DNA from 2 places in the Paenibacillus sp. FSL E2-0190 genome. Region 1 is predicted to be linked to the other one. Evidence: riboswitches for the same ligand, from Rfam matches in the RefSeq annotation. Region 1 holds a riboswitch; the other holds the start of a gene.

Region 1 (8,801 bases):
TTCATACATCAAGCAAATTGCATTTATTAACTTGAATTCTTGCTTATATATAAAAGGGGGATTTTTTTTAATTTCTCCTTTTACTGGTACCATAATCTCAAAATCCACCATCTCTATGCCATTATTTCGGGATACAGAATGAGTAGAAGTGATTAAAGGACCATTCTTTTGGAGGTTATAGTTGTTTAGTGAAAGGATAAATTCGTTTAGTTTATGATGTAAACAACTGGAAGGAATAGTGTTGCGATATGAGACTAAATTAAAATACTGGAATGTTTGTTTTTCATTAATTTTATACAATTCCACTGTGTTATCTCCTTAGAGGTTTCTTTTTTCTATGACTTAAGGCACATTGAATAGAAGAGAGTGTAAGGATAATTATTAATAATAAATGGGGCATCTAGCGGTTATTTAAGTTCTACAAATGTAATTATGGTCTTTATAACAAAGTTTGAAAATATCCCCCATTGGATATTTACTAATATGAATAAATATGTTAATAGTTGGTTGAATCTTCAATATTTAAATATATAATGGTATCATTTTACATTATAAATGATGGAAATCAGGAGGAGTTGGAATTGACAGTAACATACGATCAGACAAAACTTTGGTGTTCAGCTGAAGATCTAAAAAAGGAACAAATGGATTCTATCTCTTCATTGGGTAAAGTCAAAAGTTCAAAGGCCCCACAAAGAACGAGTGCGCACTCTTTTGAGGAGATTGGCCAGGAATCTATTTATCACGAGGCAATGATTCTTTCCCTACATAACGAGATGATTAAAATTAGTAAGTATATATCGGTAGATTTTGCGGCTTTTCTAACAGATGATATGGGGGGAATTCTCGATCTGTATTTCTCTTCAGTACATATAAAAGAAGAATTTGATAAGGCAGGAATAAGAGTTGGGAAGAGTTTTGCCAAACAGGATTTCGGGCTAAATGGTGTTTCACTTTCTATGGAAATGAATTCTATTGGAGTAGTTAAAGGGAGCGAACATACGAATTCTATATTTTCTAATTGGAACTGTGTATGTTCTCCTCTCTACTCAGATGGTGTTATAAGAGGCTATGTAGATATTTCTTTCTACAAAGGACTGCAAATCGAATTTGCTATTCCATTTATGCAACAGATAGCTGAAAACGTTACCGAGAAATGGATGTGGAGTAACCCTGAGATGCAGTTACTTAGACTAGAGTTTAGTTTTGAACAATTCAACTTGACTGCCCGAGAAAAAGAGGTGGCTCAAATGTGGTTATGTGAAAAAAGTGCATTGCGTATTTCTAACGAGTTGGGAATTAGTGAAGGTACAGTTAGAAATGTAGTGAAGAGCATATATAACAAAATGAATGTAACTGACCGTTGGCAGTTCACTAAGAAACTTTCATTTAATCCCGTACATAATCCAGAACTTCTGTATGTAAAATAGCATTTTTTAATATGAGAAAAGGAGACCACGTGTTAAGTGGTCTCCTTTATTTAGTGCGCCCAGCCGATAGTTATGGATTTCGTCCGAAAAGACAAGGGCATGATGCGGTAAGGAAAGCCAGAGCATTCATGAAAGAGGGATATCGATTCGTAGTCGATCTAGACTTGGAGAAATTCTTTGATCGCGTCAACCATGACCGACTGATGATGAAGATTTCGGCTAAAGTGAAGGACAAGAAAGTTCTCCTGCTGATTCGTAAATATCCTCAGTCAGGTGTGATGGAGAACGGGCTAGTAAATACGACAACAGAAGGGACACCGCAAGGTGGTCCACTCAGTCCGTTGTTATCTAACATCGTTTTGGACGAGCTCGACAAGGAACTCGAGAAAAGTGGACACCGCTTCGTCCGTTATGCGGACGACTGTAACATCTATGTGAAAACACTAAGAGCAGGAGAGCGAGTGAAGGCATCCGTCACCAGATTCATTGAGACAAGACTAAAACTAAAGGTGAACCAAGCGAAGAGTGCGGTGGACCGCCCATGGAGACGGAAATTTCTTGGGTTTTGCTTTAGTAGCGATAAAGAGCCCAAGGTGAGGATAGCAAAACAGTCCTTGCAGAAAGCGAAGGCTCGAATTCGGGAGATAACGTCCCGGAAGAAAGCGATGCGAACGGAAGAGCGAATCCAGGAGCTCAATCGATACTTGATGGGATGGCACGGATATTTCTCGCTGGCGGATACGCCAAGTGCCTTTAAAGCGATGGATATGTGGATTCGAAGGAGATTGCGAATGTGTCTCTGGAAGCAATGGAAGAACCCGAGAACCAAAGTCAAAAGGCTTATATCCTTAGGCGTGCCTAAGGATATAAGCCTTTTGAGTGGGGAAATACTCGGAAAGGGTATTGGCGAATTGCAGGGAGTCCAATTCTGCAACGTGCTTTGAATAACCAATATTGGGAATCCAATGGATTAAAGAGTGTATTGGACAGATACAACTCCTTACGGAATACCGCCGTATACCGAACGGTACGTACGGTGGTGTGAGAGGCCGGGGGCTCGCCGCCCCCTCCTACTCGATTTATTATTGAAATATTAACCGCAAGAACAATTCAAAACCGGCTTACGCGCAGCCTGTGTCTCATCCAAACGGCTAATCTCTGTGGTATGCGGTGCGTTGATTACGATTTCCGGTGTCTCCTGCGCTTCTTTAACGATCTGAATCATCGTATCGATGAAGCCGTCTAGCGTTTCTTTACTTTCGGTTTCCGTCGGCTCGATCATCATGCATTCCTCAACGGTCAGAGGGAAGTACACGGTTGGCGGGTGGTAGCCGAAGTCGAGTAATCGTTTAGCAACGTCTAAGGTGCGCACACCATACTGCTTGAGGCTTTTGCCGGACATTACGAATTCATGTTTACATACGCCCGGATATGGGATTTCAAAATACGGCGCCAGACGGTGCATCATATAGTTCGCATTCAGCACAGCATTTTCGGATACCTCACGCAGTCCGTCTGGACCATAGGTGCGGATATAGGCATAGGCACGAACCAGAATACCAAAGTTTCCATAAAAAGCTTTCACGCGTCCAATAGATTCAGGACCACCGAAGTGAAGTGAGAAGCTGCTATCTTCACTCTTCACCACAGTAGGTTGTGGTAGGAATGGAATCAAGATGGATTTTACGCCGACTGGTCCGGCTCCAGGGCCGCCACCGCCATGTGGGGTGCTCATTGTCTTATGCAAGTTCAGATGCACAACGTCAAAGCCCATGTCGCCAGGTCGGGTAATGCCCATAATGGCATTGGAGTTGGCTCCATCGTAATAGAGTAGGCCGCCTGCTTCATGCACGATCTCAGCAATCTCGACGATTTGGGTCTCGAACAAGCCGAGTGTGCTTGGGTTAGTCAGCATCAGTGCGGCTGTGTCGCTACCGACGGCTGCCTTCAGTGCTTCAAGATCGACCATTCCTTTATCTGTGGAAGCGATCGTGATCGTTTCAAGTCCTGCTGCTGAGGCACTAGCAGGATTGGTTCCGTGCGAGGAATCCGGCACGATAACCTTAGTACGCGTCTCGCCGCGACTTTCATGGTAGGCGCGGATCATCATGAGGCCGGTCCATTCACCATGCGCACCTGCGGCAGGCTGTAAGGATACTGCATCCATGCCCGTCAGCGCGGACAGATCATTTTGCAGGGTATACATTAATTCCAGTGCGCCTTGAATACTTTCTTCCGGTTGGTAGGGATGAATTTTGGCGAAGCCGGAGAAGCGGGCAACATCTTCGTTAATCTTCGGATTGTATTTCATCGTGCATGAACCGAGTGGATAGAAGCCATTGTCTACACCAAAGTTACGACGTGAAAGAGAAGTGTAGTGGCGAATGACATCCACTTCCGATACTTCTGGAAGTACGACGGGTTCGCTACGGAGTAAACCTGATGGAATCAGGGACTCCAAGGTTTCTTCCTGTGGTACATCGCATAGTGGCAAGGAGTAGGCCGAGCGGCCCGGACGGCTTAATTCAAAAATTAGACTTTGCTCCGGTTTCATAAACAGCCCTCCAGTGCGCTAGCGAATTGGTCGATTTCGGTTTTGCTTCTTTTTTCCGTTACGGCAACCAGCATATGTCCAGCAAGTTCAGGATAATCACGACCCAGATCATAACCGCCGAGATAACCGTCCTTCAGCAGCTTAGAATTAATAGCGGTCACGCTGCTGCCTTCAGGAAGCTTCACAACAAATTCGTTAAAGAATGGGGAGGAGAAGGCAAGTTCAGCACCTGTTAGTCCGCTAAGTTTATTAGCAGCGTAATGGCTTTTGCGAATATTTAGTTCGCCTACTTCACGCATGCCTTCTTTGCCCATAACGGACAAGTAGACGGATGCGCAGAGAGCCAGCAGTGCCTGATTGGAGCAGATATTCGATGTCGCTTTTTCACGACGAATATGCTGTTCACGCGCTTGAAGTGTAAGAACGAAGCCACGTTTACCGTTACGGTCTACCGTTTGGCCAACGATCCGGCCTGGCATGCGGCGCATCAGGTGATCAGCTACGGCAAAGAATCCGCAAGTTGGACCCCCGAGAGAAGCTGGAATACCGAGTGGCTGAGCATCACCGACTACGATGTCGGCTCCAAGTTTGCCCGGAGTTTCAAGTACACCAAGAGCTATTGGGTTGGCGCTGACTACAAGAAGACCTTTAACCGCGTGAATCAGCGGCTCAACCGAGCGAAGATCCTCAATGCTACCGAAGAAGTTAGGCGATTGCATCAGTACTGCGGCAGTATCACCATCGATAGCTTCAGTAAGCTTAGCTTGATCGGTAACACCGTCTTTATAGTCAATCTCCACCACCTCCAGACCCCAAGCATTAGCCGAAGTACGTAGCACTTGGCGAGCCTCAGGATGAACGGTACGGGAGACGATTAATTTTTTGCGTTTGGTAGCACCAGCCGCGAGAACCGCTGCTTCGGATAAAGCTGTAGCGCCATCATACATACTGGCATTGGCAACTTTCATACCGGTTAGTTCGCAAATGTAGGATTGGAATTCGAAGATCGCTTGCAGCTCACCTTGGCTGATCTCCGGTTGGTAAGGAGTGTAGGCAGTGTAGAATTCAGAACGGGAAATGACATGGTTGATGACCACAGGGATGTGGTGATCGTATAATCCGGCGCCGAGGAAGCTGGCGTGAGAATCAAAGTCGGCATTTTGGTCAGCCAAACCTTTCATGTGGCGCAGCAGGGCGTATTCATCGAGTGGTTCAGACATCGGCATAGTGCCTTGGTAACGTACCGCTTCAGGAATATCGGAGAACAGCTCATCTATAGACTGAATCCCGACGGCCTCCATCATCTCTACGCGGTCCAGTTCTGTCATGGGCAGATAACGGTGCTTCATTAAGGTTTCACTCCTTGGCTTTTTTAGAATATAAGAAAGTACAATTTTCACGCTATACTTTATCCTTCTATTTCTCGCTTAAAAGCTCACCATCCTTATATGGACGCTAAAGGCGTTTATACTTGTAAAAAGGGGCCTTAATCACTACAGCCTTAAGCTGCTTACCGCGTATCTCCACGTAAACCTCTGTGCCTATTTCACTGTAAGCAGCATCAAGCAATGCCAACCCCAGGTTACGTTTCAGCGTAGGAGACTGTGTTCCGGTTGTGACCTCACCAATCTTAACGCCATCTGCCCAGACAGGATAATGGGAGCGTGGAATGCCTCGATCAATCATTTCTAAGCCGACAAGGCGACGGGGAATGCCAGCTTCTTTTTGCTGTATTAGTGCATCGCGTCCGATAAAGTCTATTTTGTCCAGCTTCACGAAGAACTGTACTCCTGCTTCCAGCGGGGTGATGTCAGCAGATAGCTCCTGACCGTACAGTGGTAATTTCGCCTCAAAACGCAGGGTATCCCGTGCACCCAGTCCAGCAGGTGTTAATCCGTGGGGCGCGCCTGCTGCAAGCAGTCCGTTCCATAACGTTTCTGCACCTTCCAGCGGAGCGTAAATCTCGAAGCCATCTTCACCGGTATAACCCGTACGGGAGATAAGTACCTCTACACCGCAAACGGTGGCGCGTTCGATGAAATGGAAAGGCTTGAGTGCTGAAATAGGAGCATCAGTAACTTCCGCGAGAATGGTCTCTGCCAGAGGACCCTGCAAGGCGAGCAAAAGCGTCTCGTCAGAGACATTAGTGAGCGTGACTTCGCCGAATTCAGAGGTCAAATGCTCTTGCAGCCACTGGAAGTCTTTGTCGATGTTGGAGGCATTAACGACGAGCATATAACGCCCTTCGCTTAGGCGATACACGAGTAGGTCGTCGACAACTCCGCCATTTGGATAACAGAGCAGCGTATATTGCGCCGCACCATCTGTAAGGCGGCTGACATCATTGGTTGTCATTTTTTGCAAAAAGTCTTCTGCACCGCTCCCAATCACCATGAATTCACCCATATGCGAGACATCGAACAGCCCAGCCTGCTGGCGAACGGCTTCGTGCTCTTTCACGATACCTGTAAACTGTACTGGCAGCTCCCAGCCACCGAAGTCAATGCACCTGGACTCCGCAAAAGCGGAATAGAGATCATAAAAAGGTGTTCTTCTCAAAGCATCCATGTAGTCACTCCCCTTGATCTGATTACAAACGAAAAAAGGACAGGCAGAAGCAATCATGCATAAATGCACAAATCGCTTTCTGCTCTGTCCTTTGTACCTGAGAGTTACCCTGCCGTAACTAGCTTGCAGGTTTCCCCGTTGGTGATCTGACGCATCTAGCCTTGCGTCTGATGCTCTCCAGAGATACGTCCGACAAAGGTCCTTTTGCCTGAGAGATTCACCCCTGTTAGGGCTTACTCCTTCGGCGCCGTCTTCAAGTGAGACAGTCTCTCCCTATGCCATCATCCGCAATTATATTTCTTCGAGAAACGGTTATTGTCTATAAAAAGACGACAACGTCATTTCTTCTTGTATGTCTCCATTAAACGGGTATAGTCGGGCGCTGTCAACAAGAAAACGTCGAAAAAATGACAAATTTAAATTTCCTGTTAGTAATATTGACATTGTGAGCCGGGATAACTTAGGCTATAACTAAATTTAGAACTCCAAATTGGAAATGAGGCGGCTTGAAATGAGTGAAGTATTAGACAACCTTCTTTACAGCGAAGAGCATGAATGGGCACAGCAAGTAGAAGGGCGAGTAGTACGTGTTGGGATTACGGACCATGCTCAGCATTTATTAGGCGACATCGTATTTGTTGAGTTTCCTGAGGTAGGATCGACCATTTCGGCCGGTGACAGCGTAGGCAGTATCGAATCCGTTAAGACGGTATCGGAGTTGTATTCGCCCGTCTCTGGGACGGTTACCAAGGTGAATGATGGATTAGAAGCTAGTCCGGAGCTTATCAATGATCAGCCGTATGGCGGGGGTTGGATTTTTGAGATTGAAGTTGATGGAGAGTATGCTGATGCTGTAAAAGGTCTGTTAGATGCAGCTGGTTATAGCGCGTTAGTTGCTGAATAATTGGAAATCGGGGACGGAAAATAGTCTGATCAAGTGTGATATTTTTAGCAGCAAGTTTCTGTGATTCGGGGACTTTCTGTTTGTGTTTCTTATGTGGATTGTGCGAGTATTCGTAAACCCAATCGAGTGGTTTGAGGGTCTAGTGGAGTATGGAATTAGGGAAAACCTCCCTCATTTTAGACGATTATAGCGTGAGAGTTAGGGTTTTAGGAAATTCCTCCCTAATCATCTCGGTAAAACCACTATTTCAGACTAAAAAGAGTAATAATCAGGGGGAAATTCCCTCATTCCGCGATTGGATACGATAATAGGTGAATAATCAGGGAGGTTTTCCCTAATTAAATTGGATGAAGCCCCTTGTAAGCTCAATGTGGTAATTGCAAAGGCCCCTGCCGCCGAACTTAGCTCTGAGCGCAAGCAACTATATTTTATTCCACCTCTTGAAGCTGTCGAAGTACAATGATCTCTACGCGTCGATTTTTCTGTTTGCCTGCTACCGTAGTATTATCTGCTGTTGGTCGGGTATCGGCATAACCTGCATATTGAAAAGTGTCCGGGTTCAGTCCTTCATTATCTAAGAAAAAGCGCAGCACAGAAAGCGCACGAGCACCCGATAGCTCCCAATTGTCGTTATAACGTGAAGCTGATGACACTGGTGTATTATCCGTATGTCCTTCAATGCTGATCGTTGCTCCGATATCTTTGAATAAGCCAGACAACTGCTGAAGAGCAGGAAGGGCTGGTGACTTCACATCTGCTTTACCCACATCAAAAAGAAAACGGTCGCTGAGCGTGATTTCTATGCCCTGCGGTTTGTCGGCTACAAATATTTGTTCACCGAGATTATTCTCCTCCACATAGTGGGTGATCACACCCATTAACTCAGCAAGCTTCGCCTCTTGTTCTCGAAAAGCCAACTCCCGTGCTGAAGGTGTTTCATTCTCCGTTTGTTCATCAGAACCGTCATTTGGTTTTGCAGTTGCGTTCGCATTCCCATCTGTACTCTCTGGTTTGTTGTCAGGGGTCTTTCCAGCATCTAAAATACCATCCCCGCCTTCAAGAACAGTGCTGCTCGACTTGAAAGTCTGGGATAAAGAGCCGGTAACGATATTATATTTGTCAGTGTCCAGGCTGCTCATCGCATACAATATAACGAAAAATATAAGTAAAAGTGTAATTAGATCAGCGTAAGTAATCATCCAACGATCACGGCTTTCTCGATTCTCTACCCGCCGTTTGCGCCGGTCTCTTTGTCTCATATAAAACCTCTTGCTTCTGCACGGTCATCTGTGGTGGTGTCTGAAATGAAGGAGTTCAGTTTTTTACGCACCAGCAGCGGATGATC
Region 2 (8,801 bases), 440 kb from region 1:
TATCGACACCGATAGTAGTGTGCCAAATATTGTCGTAAACAATGTTATCTTGTAGGCTTTTAAGATCATAAAATCAAGATTGGAAAATACATAACGGTAAGTATCCAATGAGAAATGACGTGGAATAATCGAAAAACCTTGCATAGTGATCGCCATTTCATCAGACAGTGAACCGGAAATCGCTAAAACAATCGGGAACAAGCAGAATAGTGCAAATATTGCTGAGCAGACATAAAAGGCTATATTAGTTAACTTATCAGCATTTGATCGTTTCAAATAGACACCCCCTTAAAATAATGTAGAATCTTTGTCGTACCAGCTTGTAATCTTGTTAGCGATAATAACAAGGAAGAAGCCAAAAACAGATTGATATAACGAAATCGCCGACGCAAACGCCATCTCACCATTTCTTACGCCGCTGCGATAAACAAATACATCGATCAGATCCGTGAAGGGTAACAAAATCGGGTTCATATTCGTCAAGCCGATAATCATATTTAGGTTACCGCGCAGCATATTGCCGACCGATAATAGAAACAAAATAATGATGGTCGGTTTAAGCATAGGAATTGTAATTTTAAAAATTTGCTGAAGTTTACTGGCGCCATCTACCTCGGCGGCTTCATACATGGAGGAATCAAAGCCAGTCAACACACCAAAATAAATAATGGAGTTATAACCTGTACTTTGCCAAATCACCACAATGACCAGAATCGGAATCCAAATCCACGGCGTAGCATAAAAATCATAAGTTGAACCGGTGATGCTTTTAATAATCTGATTTAGAAAGCCTGTTTCATTATTCAAAATTGCATTTAGAATGGAGCCAATAACCATCCAAGACATAAAAAACGGAAAAAACATAATGCTTTGATTAACTTTGACGAATCGGCGACTAGAAATTTCATTGAGCATAATAGCAATCGCTACCGCGAAGATGGTGCCAAATACAAAAAATAAAATATTGAACATTATCGTATTAAATGTCGCCCGCATTGCAGTATCAAAATTGTTAAAGAAAAATTGAAAGTTTTTAAAGATGGGATCTGCCCATGGGCTGTTAAAAATACCTCCGTCAAAGCGATATTCCTTAAACACTAAAATCGACCCTGCCATTGGCAAGTAGGAAAAGGCCAACAGCGCTAATATGCCGGGCAGTGCCATCATATAAAGAAGCCCGTCTTTTTTGAGTGCGCTCATAAACCTATTGCTTGTTTTTTGTCTCAAATAAATTCCCCCTCACTTAGTTGCCATGCATAACAAGCTGCCTGTACTCCTCTAATAAAACGCTTTCAAAAGCTAAATGAAATACGTACTCCAAATAGTAATCTTTTGGGTCTTAAAGTAAATCGCAATTAGAGGAGAAGCTTTTAAAAACGAGCATTTTACCCTCGTTTAGGCTATTAATTTCTCGCATTTTTATTAAAAATCCGTATTATGTGTTTAAATCCAGCGGTAATTAATGTTATTGACAAAATATTTGACAATGATTAGTATTGAAAAATATTAAAAATGAAGTTAGCGGCATAACAATTAAATAATTCGCAAGCTATGATTGCTATGGATCACACTATAGCAGGAGCAGCTTCTGGAGAGACCGTGGGGGATTCCCCCGGCGCCGAAGGGTTCACAATCTCAGGCAAAAGGACAGAAGAGTACTAGATAATTCATTTGTTATTCTGATCATCGTCAGAGTAAAGGAATGTATTTTATTTATTATTCTTAGACCTAAGAGATTGGAGCGTATCCAATCTCTTTTTTGTTATCATTTTTACTTGTACATTTTTTCACATAAGGGGGAGTTTGAAATGGCAGCACAAGAATTAAAGAGAGATTTAGAGAATCGGCATGTTCAGCTCATTGCGATTGGTGGAACCATCGGTACCGGATTATTTTTAGGATCAGGTAAAGCTATACAACTGGCAGGACCATCCATCATTTTTGCTTATTTAATCGTGGGTATCGCTATTTTTTTTGTGATGAGGGCATTAGGAGAACTTCTGTTGTCTAAAGCAGGTTATCAATCTTTTACAGACATTGCCGAAGACTATCTTGGACCGCGGGCGGCGTTTGTAACTGGATGGACCTATTGGTTTTGTTGGATCATGACGGCTATGGCCGATATTATAGCTGTTGGGGTCTATGTACAATATTGGTTTGATATCCCGCAATGGATACCCGCAGTCATTTGTTTGATTATTTTATTAGGGCTCAATTTATTAACGGTAAAAAGCTTTGGCGAATTGGAATTTTGGTTTGCTTTAATTAAGGTAATCACTATTCTCGCATTGATTGCTATCGGGGTAGTCTTACTGGTGATTGGATTCAAAACAACTACCGGAACGGTTGCGCTCAGTAATATTTGGGCACATGGGGGAGTATTTCCAAACGGGATTTCAGGGTTCCTGCTTTCATTTCAAATGGTTGTGTTTGCTTTTGTGGGTGTGGAATTGGTAGGCGTATCGGCAGCAGAGACCTCCAATCCAGAAAAAACTATCCCATCGGCGATTAATAAAATACCTTTACGAATTCTATTTTTCTACGTGGGTGCTATTATTGCCTTATTATGCATCAACGCTTGGACAGAACTAAACCCGGCAGAAAGTCCTTTTGTTAAAACATTTAGTTTAGTGGGGATTCCGATTGCCGCGGGGGTTATTAACTTCGTTGTATTAACTTCAGCTGCGTCCGCTTGTAATAGCGGGATGTTCTCAACAAGCCGGATTCTATACAATCTAAGCAGAAATGACCAGGCTCCAGCCAACTTTGCAAAGCTTAATAAAAATCATGTACCAAGTAATGCTTTATTCATATCCACGCTTGTCTTATCTGTAGGCGCTTTGTTGAGTAAGCTGATTCCGGAGACGGCTTTTGGCATCGTGACAACAATTAGTGCCATTTGTTTCATCTGGGTTTGGGGCGTCGTTCTAATTTGCCATTTGCGATATAAAAAGACGAAGCCGGAATTGCAGGCCAAATCAAAATTCAAAGCACCGTTTACACCCTTTGTGAATTATGTTGTTCTAGCTTTGTTTGCAATCATACTCATAATTATGCTATTTGCTGATGAAACTCGTCCGGCCTTATTGTTGACGCCTTTATGGTTTATATTATTATTTGTTTTGTATTCGATAAATAGAAGAAAGAGGGAAAGAATAACGCCTGATCCAAGAGCACGTCTCGAAGGTATTCGGACTAACACGGAGATCCGGCATGATTAGTCGATGAGGGTGCTTGCTGATATTACAGTTGGATAGGCAGACATAGAAATCCACCACCGCATACGGTGGTGGATTTTCTCATTAATGTGGTCGATGCTCTTTTTCGAACTTGTGTATGCTATCGGGATATTCTTCCATGTTTTTTAATCAGTCTAAAATTATCGTCTATTTAAAATCAACTTTGATTTGTGCTATCTCACTATTCGTGCCAATTCGTAATGGCGGTCCCCAAGTCCCTGCACCAGATGTAACGATGACGTGAGGGCTGTTAGGATTCTTCTGATAGTGGCCATAATCTACTGTAAACATAGCATTGGTGATCAGATTTGCAGGGAATACTTGTCCTTGATGCGTATGTCCGCTAAGTATCAAATCAACGTCATCTGCGTATTCAATCCTATTGGTTGGTTGATGATCCATTACGATAACGGGCATATTTGTATCAATGTCACTCATCACTTCTGAAGTAATTGCTCGAGGGTTCCCTTGATTACCAATCGGTGATGAATCCCTTCTGCCAACAACAACGAATTGATTATCAATAACGACATGCTCATCATTTAGAAGTTTGATATTACTCTTATCTATAAAGTTCACGATCTCATCGTATGAGCGTCCTGCATCATGGTTACCTAAACAAGCATAAACTCCATAGGTTGACTGAATAGTACTTAATAACTCTATTCCTTTGGAAGGGTTAGAGAGCGCATAGTAGTTACCATTAAATATATCTCCTGTCATCAACACTATATCCGGCTGTAGTCCATTAATACGATCAACAACGTCTTCAATAAACTTTACATCATTTACGTAGCCTAAATGTAAGTCGCTGATCAGGACGATATTTAACTGATCTAATGAAGTGTTTTTATGTATTTGGAGCGGATAGGTGACTTCTTTTAAATGATTTGCATTATAAATCCCATAGGACACCAATCCTATGACTAGAATTAATACTATGGACCTTGTATGAAAAATAACACGTGCTGGTATAGGAGAAGGGAGGACCTTGATCCATTTACTAATTAGTAAGATTACATCTGAAAGGATCAAAAGCAAGAACAAATAGAAGTAGATACCCATCCAATAGTCCCCGAATTGACCAATAAAATTAACAATATTTGAATTGGTCGTCATAGCTGAAGAAGACAATAGTAAATTAATAATGATTGATAACGCACATAAGCTGTAGATGACTCCATATATGATCCCGTTTATATGTGAAAATATATGTTGTAACCATTTAAAAATCTTTCTCGCAATGTAATAGTTAGTTGCCGCGTACATAGCGAATATAAATAAAAATGCAAATACCATAGGGTACACCATCCTAATGCTTTAGATATCAGAACTAAAGTGAATACATTAATTATAGCAATAATTACTAGTTTCAGAAATTAAATGGGGTATTGAGTTTACTGGTTTTTTCAGTTATTGTTTATTACTATTTCAGCTGATATAATTCTTATTTCGACAATCAATTTAAAAGTGGTGAATTCATGAGAGAGTTCTACAGTCGGGTGAATCGAAAAACCTATTACATATTAATGTTAATGATCATCGTTCTTATGATGTCTGGATTAATACTATCTACTCTAGAGTTAGATGGAATTGATTTTGGTTATATCATTCATTTTTTATGTGTGGCGTTTCTAACGGTTTGTTTATGGATTTACCCTAAGCATGAGACACATACTTTTAGAAAGATTATCATTCTATTTGGATTTGCGTATTTTTATACGCTATTCTTTTTATATCCTCAAACTTGGACTACCTATATCCTCATTTGTCTTATTCCTGCACTCTCTATTCTATTTTTTGATTTAAAATTGTTTTATTTTTCCTTCATTATAAATGGAATACTGATGGTAATTACATTTGGCTATATCCTCTTGATTGATAGAGGGGATCTATATACATATTTACATTATGATATTCTAGGGAATTTCATTAATATAATAGCGGTTCAAGTGTTATTATTTTTCATTTTTCAAATATCATTTAAACGGATGAAAAAACAGCAGCTTTATTATGAACAATTACAGCAATCTGAGCGTTTAAAGATGGTTGGACAATTAACAGCTGCCGTTGCGCATGAAATTAGAAATCCAGTGACAGTGGTTAGAGGTTTTTTGCAGTTTTTTGATGAGGATCCTTCATTTGATGATCCTATGAAAAGAAAATTTAAATTAATGATTGATGAATTGAACACAGTAGAACAGATTATCTCGCAATTTCTAACCCTTTCAAAGCCAAATGGAGAACAAAAACTAGAAAAAGTAGATGTGAAGGATGTTATTGAAAGTGTCACAGGATTGCTCCATTCCTACGCAATGTTATCTGATAATCAAATTGTTACCTATGTAGAAGAAGACTGCATGATCTCTATTAATAAAATTGAATTTAAGCAGCTGCTTATTAATATAATAAAAAATGCTTTAGAGGCTTCGGATGTTGGTAAATCTGTCTCTATTATGGCGAATAGGAACAATAATTTTATTGAGATAACAATCATTGATGAAGGAAGCGGGATGTCGGAAGCTGAGGTTAAGTCGCTAGGGACTCCTTTTTATTCATTAAAAAGTAATGGAACAGGTCTAGGATTAATGATTTGCTTTAATATCGTAGAAAAGTACGGCGGCGAAATTTATTATAGTAGTTCTGTAGGTAAGGGGACAACAGCTACTATCCGCTTTTTAGCTATAAATGACCAGTAAAACGGAACATTCTTTCCATTGAAAGAAGGGGATTACCTCAAGCCTTCGGCCGGAGAGGTAATCCCCTTTCCTAGTAAATATGTTTATATTTGCTGCGCTAAAGGTTACTTCAGAGGGATTTTAATCTCCAATTGCTTGTTGTAATTTTTAACTACATTGCCTTTGGCATCTACTTTATAAGCCCCGGTGTTGCCTTTTTCAAATACGGCTTGATACGGTCTGATAATCAGATATTCTGCCGCTGAGCTAGGTGCTTCGAACAATAAATCTTCAGAAACCGTATTTTGAGTTGCTGCAACAGAATCCCTTGCAATAAATTCTAATTCATTTCCCAGATTATCATAAATGTCATATCCTAAAGCCTGTGCTTGGGTGGCAACCCCTTTAACCGCTAAAGCGATACGCACAGAAGTCTCTCCTGCAGCAACACGGGTGGTTTTGATTTTAAATTGGTTGTCTTTCTTTATAGCAGGCAGCTGAATGTTACGCACTAATCCTGCTTGCTTGAGAGAAAATTTAAGTACATACGGTTCATCGATTCCGTTAAGCTTCACATGGATACTCAATTCAGAGGAAGCCAGGTTTGCCTTTTGTTGCTCAGTTAACCATCCGGTCTGCAATACAACAACCGCCTTGTTGGCATCACCGTCACTGATCCAGCGTGGTGTTTTTAAATCAATGCCTCCTGGTTGAGTGAGCTTAGCGTCAATTCCCACAATAGTACCTTCTGCAAGATAGGGCTCACCTTTATCATTTAAAGTTACTCCTGCGAGCATTCCTGAAAATAGCGATCCCTCACGGCTCAGGTCGATCTTAATATAGTTACCATCAAACTGCGCACTGCCCTTTAAAGTAAGCTGATCGTGTGAATCGGCCACTTTTGTTGTATTCAGGGAAGCTTCAACAGCGGGTTGAGCACTGGATGCTTGGGTTAAAGCTGGCATTCCCAACGCTCCTAGGCATACAGCAGCACTTAAAATTACAGACATCTTCTTAGTCATTTTTTTCATGATATTATCAAGCTCCTTAATTTTTATTTAACTAGCACGTTTATCTCTAGACCGTCAATATAATGCTTCACTGGGTTTCCAGAACTGTCTGTTTTAAATGCTCCATTCTTACTTTGTGGGTTCTCAAACTCATAAAGATAGCCACGGATTGTGAGCATATTAGGGTGTTTCTCAAATGGCTCAGTAAGCAAATCGACATTAAGTGACCTATTGGAAGTCGAGAGGACTTTCTGTGAAATATCTTTCAGCACCTGTCCTTGTTGATCCTTTACTTCAAAGCCCACTAAACTCAATGCTGTATGATCTTCGTCTGTATCCTGTTCCAGCATGAGCGACAGGCGTGTCGTTAATGGACTATATTCCAGCTTTTTCAGGATCAAACTCCATCCTCCAACTTGTGCGCGTATGTCAGGTGTGGAAATTTTATTAATCGTAGCCTTCCGCGCAGGAATTTGGAGAACAAACGGTTCATCCATACCGTTTAAGCCAAGGGTTACAGTCAATACAAATCGATCAGGAAAAGGTTTGTTGGAGATTCCGGAATTCGAGGAATCCACTAGTCTAAAAATAGCTGTGTTGCTTTCCGCACCTTCTATCCAGCTTAGAAACGGCATAGCTTTCCAGAGACCATCAGAAAATTGCTCCAGGGAAGCGCCGTCGATCAATACTTCTGCAGAGGTTATTGCACCTTTCGCTAAAAAAGGCTTCCCATCCGCTCCAATCGTTACTCCGGCTAGCTTACCTTCCAGTTTTTCTCCCTCACGCTTCACCGAGAATGCCAACCGGCTGCCATCAAATACAGCCTCTTCGGCAGACAAGGTGATCCCTTCATGGGTATCACTGCTGTTTAGACGGGAAGTCAGTCCCAGACGCTGGGCCGCTTGTAACCCTATATCATCTGCCCGTTCAAAAATACCGCCTATCAAGGGAAGCTGCTTGAGCGCATTGGCCAACGTAGGCGGATAGATAGCCGTTAGCATAACACTTAACAATATCGCCGCAGTCACAGCAGCTGTGATTTTTGGATATATCCGCTTTTTCTTTTCCTTTTCCACAGGATCCTGGACAATGGTGGCCAGCGATGCATAAATCGAATCCTGCCGTGATCGTAGTAAAGGAGGAAGCTCCTGTATATTAGCTTTCCCTAGCTCCCTGATCTGCTTTTCTAAATTGTTATTATTCATTAGCAAGACCCTCCTCCCGCACAGGATGTATCTGTTTGGACAACAATCTCCGTGCGCGATGAAGTCGTGCCCTGACCGCTCCCTCGGAGATGTCGAGCACATCTGCAATCTGCTTAATGGATAAATCGTCATAATAAAAAAGCACGATAGCAAGCCGCAGGGATTCGTCCAACTGATTAATGAAGCTTTGCAGGTCTACGTTGCCTGAATCTTCAAAATGCACATAGGAAACGACCGGTTCCTCGGGAATTTCCGCCACAGCTATAGTTCGTTCTCGCATACGAAGTAACTGATTGCATTCATTAATCAGGATGCGTATAACCCAGGTTTTAAAAAACTTAGGCTGTTTAAGGTTGGCCAACCCTTTATACACCTTCAGTGTTGTTTCCTGAAGAGCATCCGCGCAATCTTCATCTTTTAGCAGAATGGTTTTGGCTAATCTGTACAACTGGGATTCCAGTTGCCTGAAAAGACGGGTAAACGCCTCGTGGTCGCCTTTCTGCGCTTTTTTGATATCCAGTTCGTTTTCCAGCAAATGATTTTTCCTCCTTGAGGGCCCTCTGTATAATTAGATGGAGAAGACATCCAAAAAGTTATATTTAGGATAAAATTCATTCTCCTACACAAATCACTTACCTCGGTAGTAGTATAAAATCCATGCAATTCATT

Evidence for each region. A riboswitch is a leader RNA that binds a small molecule or an ion and turns the genes downstream of it on or off. The one in region 1 is predicted to bind glycine.
Region 2: linked by a shared signal. The riboswitch ahead of NST25_RS30365 (amino acid permease) and the one ahead of gcvT (glycine cleavage system aminomethyltransferase GcvT) in region 1 are both predicted to bind glycine.

The regions. Positions count from the first base shown of each region.
Region 1 is NZ_CP150306.1:6,458,870-6,467,670, reverse strand. Features, by position in the region: gene NST25_RS28520 (hypothetical protein) at 1-306, opposite strand, end outside; gene NST25_RS28515 (helix-turn-helix transcriptional regulator) at 582-1,430, shown strand; partial or broken gene NST25_RS28510 (reverse transcriptase domain-containing protein) at 1,499-2,475, shown strand; gene gcvPB (aminomethyl-transferring glycine dehydrogenase subunit GcvPB) at 2,524-3,984, opposite strand; gene gcvPA (aminomethyl-transferring glycine dehydrogenase subunit GcvPA) at 3,981-5,333, opposite strand; gene gcvT (glycine cleavage system aminomethyltransferase GcvT) at 5,440-6,552, opposite strand; glycine riboswitch at 6,739-6,837, opposite strand; gene gcvH (glycine cleavage system protein GcvH) at 7,064-7,456, shown strand; gene NST25_RS28485 (flagellar motor protein MotB) at 7,885-8,715, opposite strand; gene NST25_RS28480 (flagellar motor protein) at 8,712-8,801, opposite strand, start outside.
Region 2 is NZ_CP150306.1:6,899,499-6,908,299, reverse strand. Features, by position in the region: gene NST25_RS30375 (carbohydrate ABC transporter permease) at 1-276, opposite strand, end outside; gene NST25_RS30370 (ABC transporter permease subunit) at 289-1,227, opposite strand; glycine riboswitch at 1,579-1,661, shown strand; gene NST25_RS30365 (amino acid permease) at 1,809-3,221, shown strand; gene NST25_RS30360 (metallophosphoesterase) at 3,387-4,538, opposite strand; gene NST25_RS30355 (HAMP domain-containing sensor histidine kinase) at 4,721-5,938, shown strand; gene NST25_RS30350 (DUF5643 domain-containing protein) at 6,043-6,948, opposite strand; gene NST25_RS30345 (DUF4179 domain-containing protein) at 6,972-8,132, opposite strand; gene NST25_RS30340 (sigma-70 family RNA polymerase sigma factor) at 8,125-8,667, opposite strand.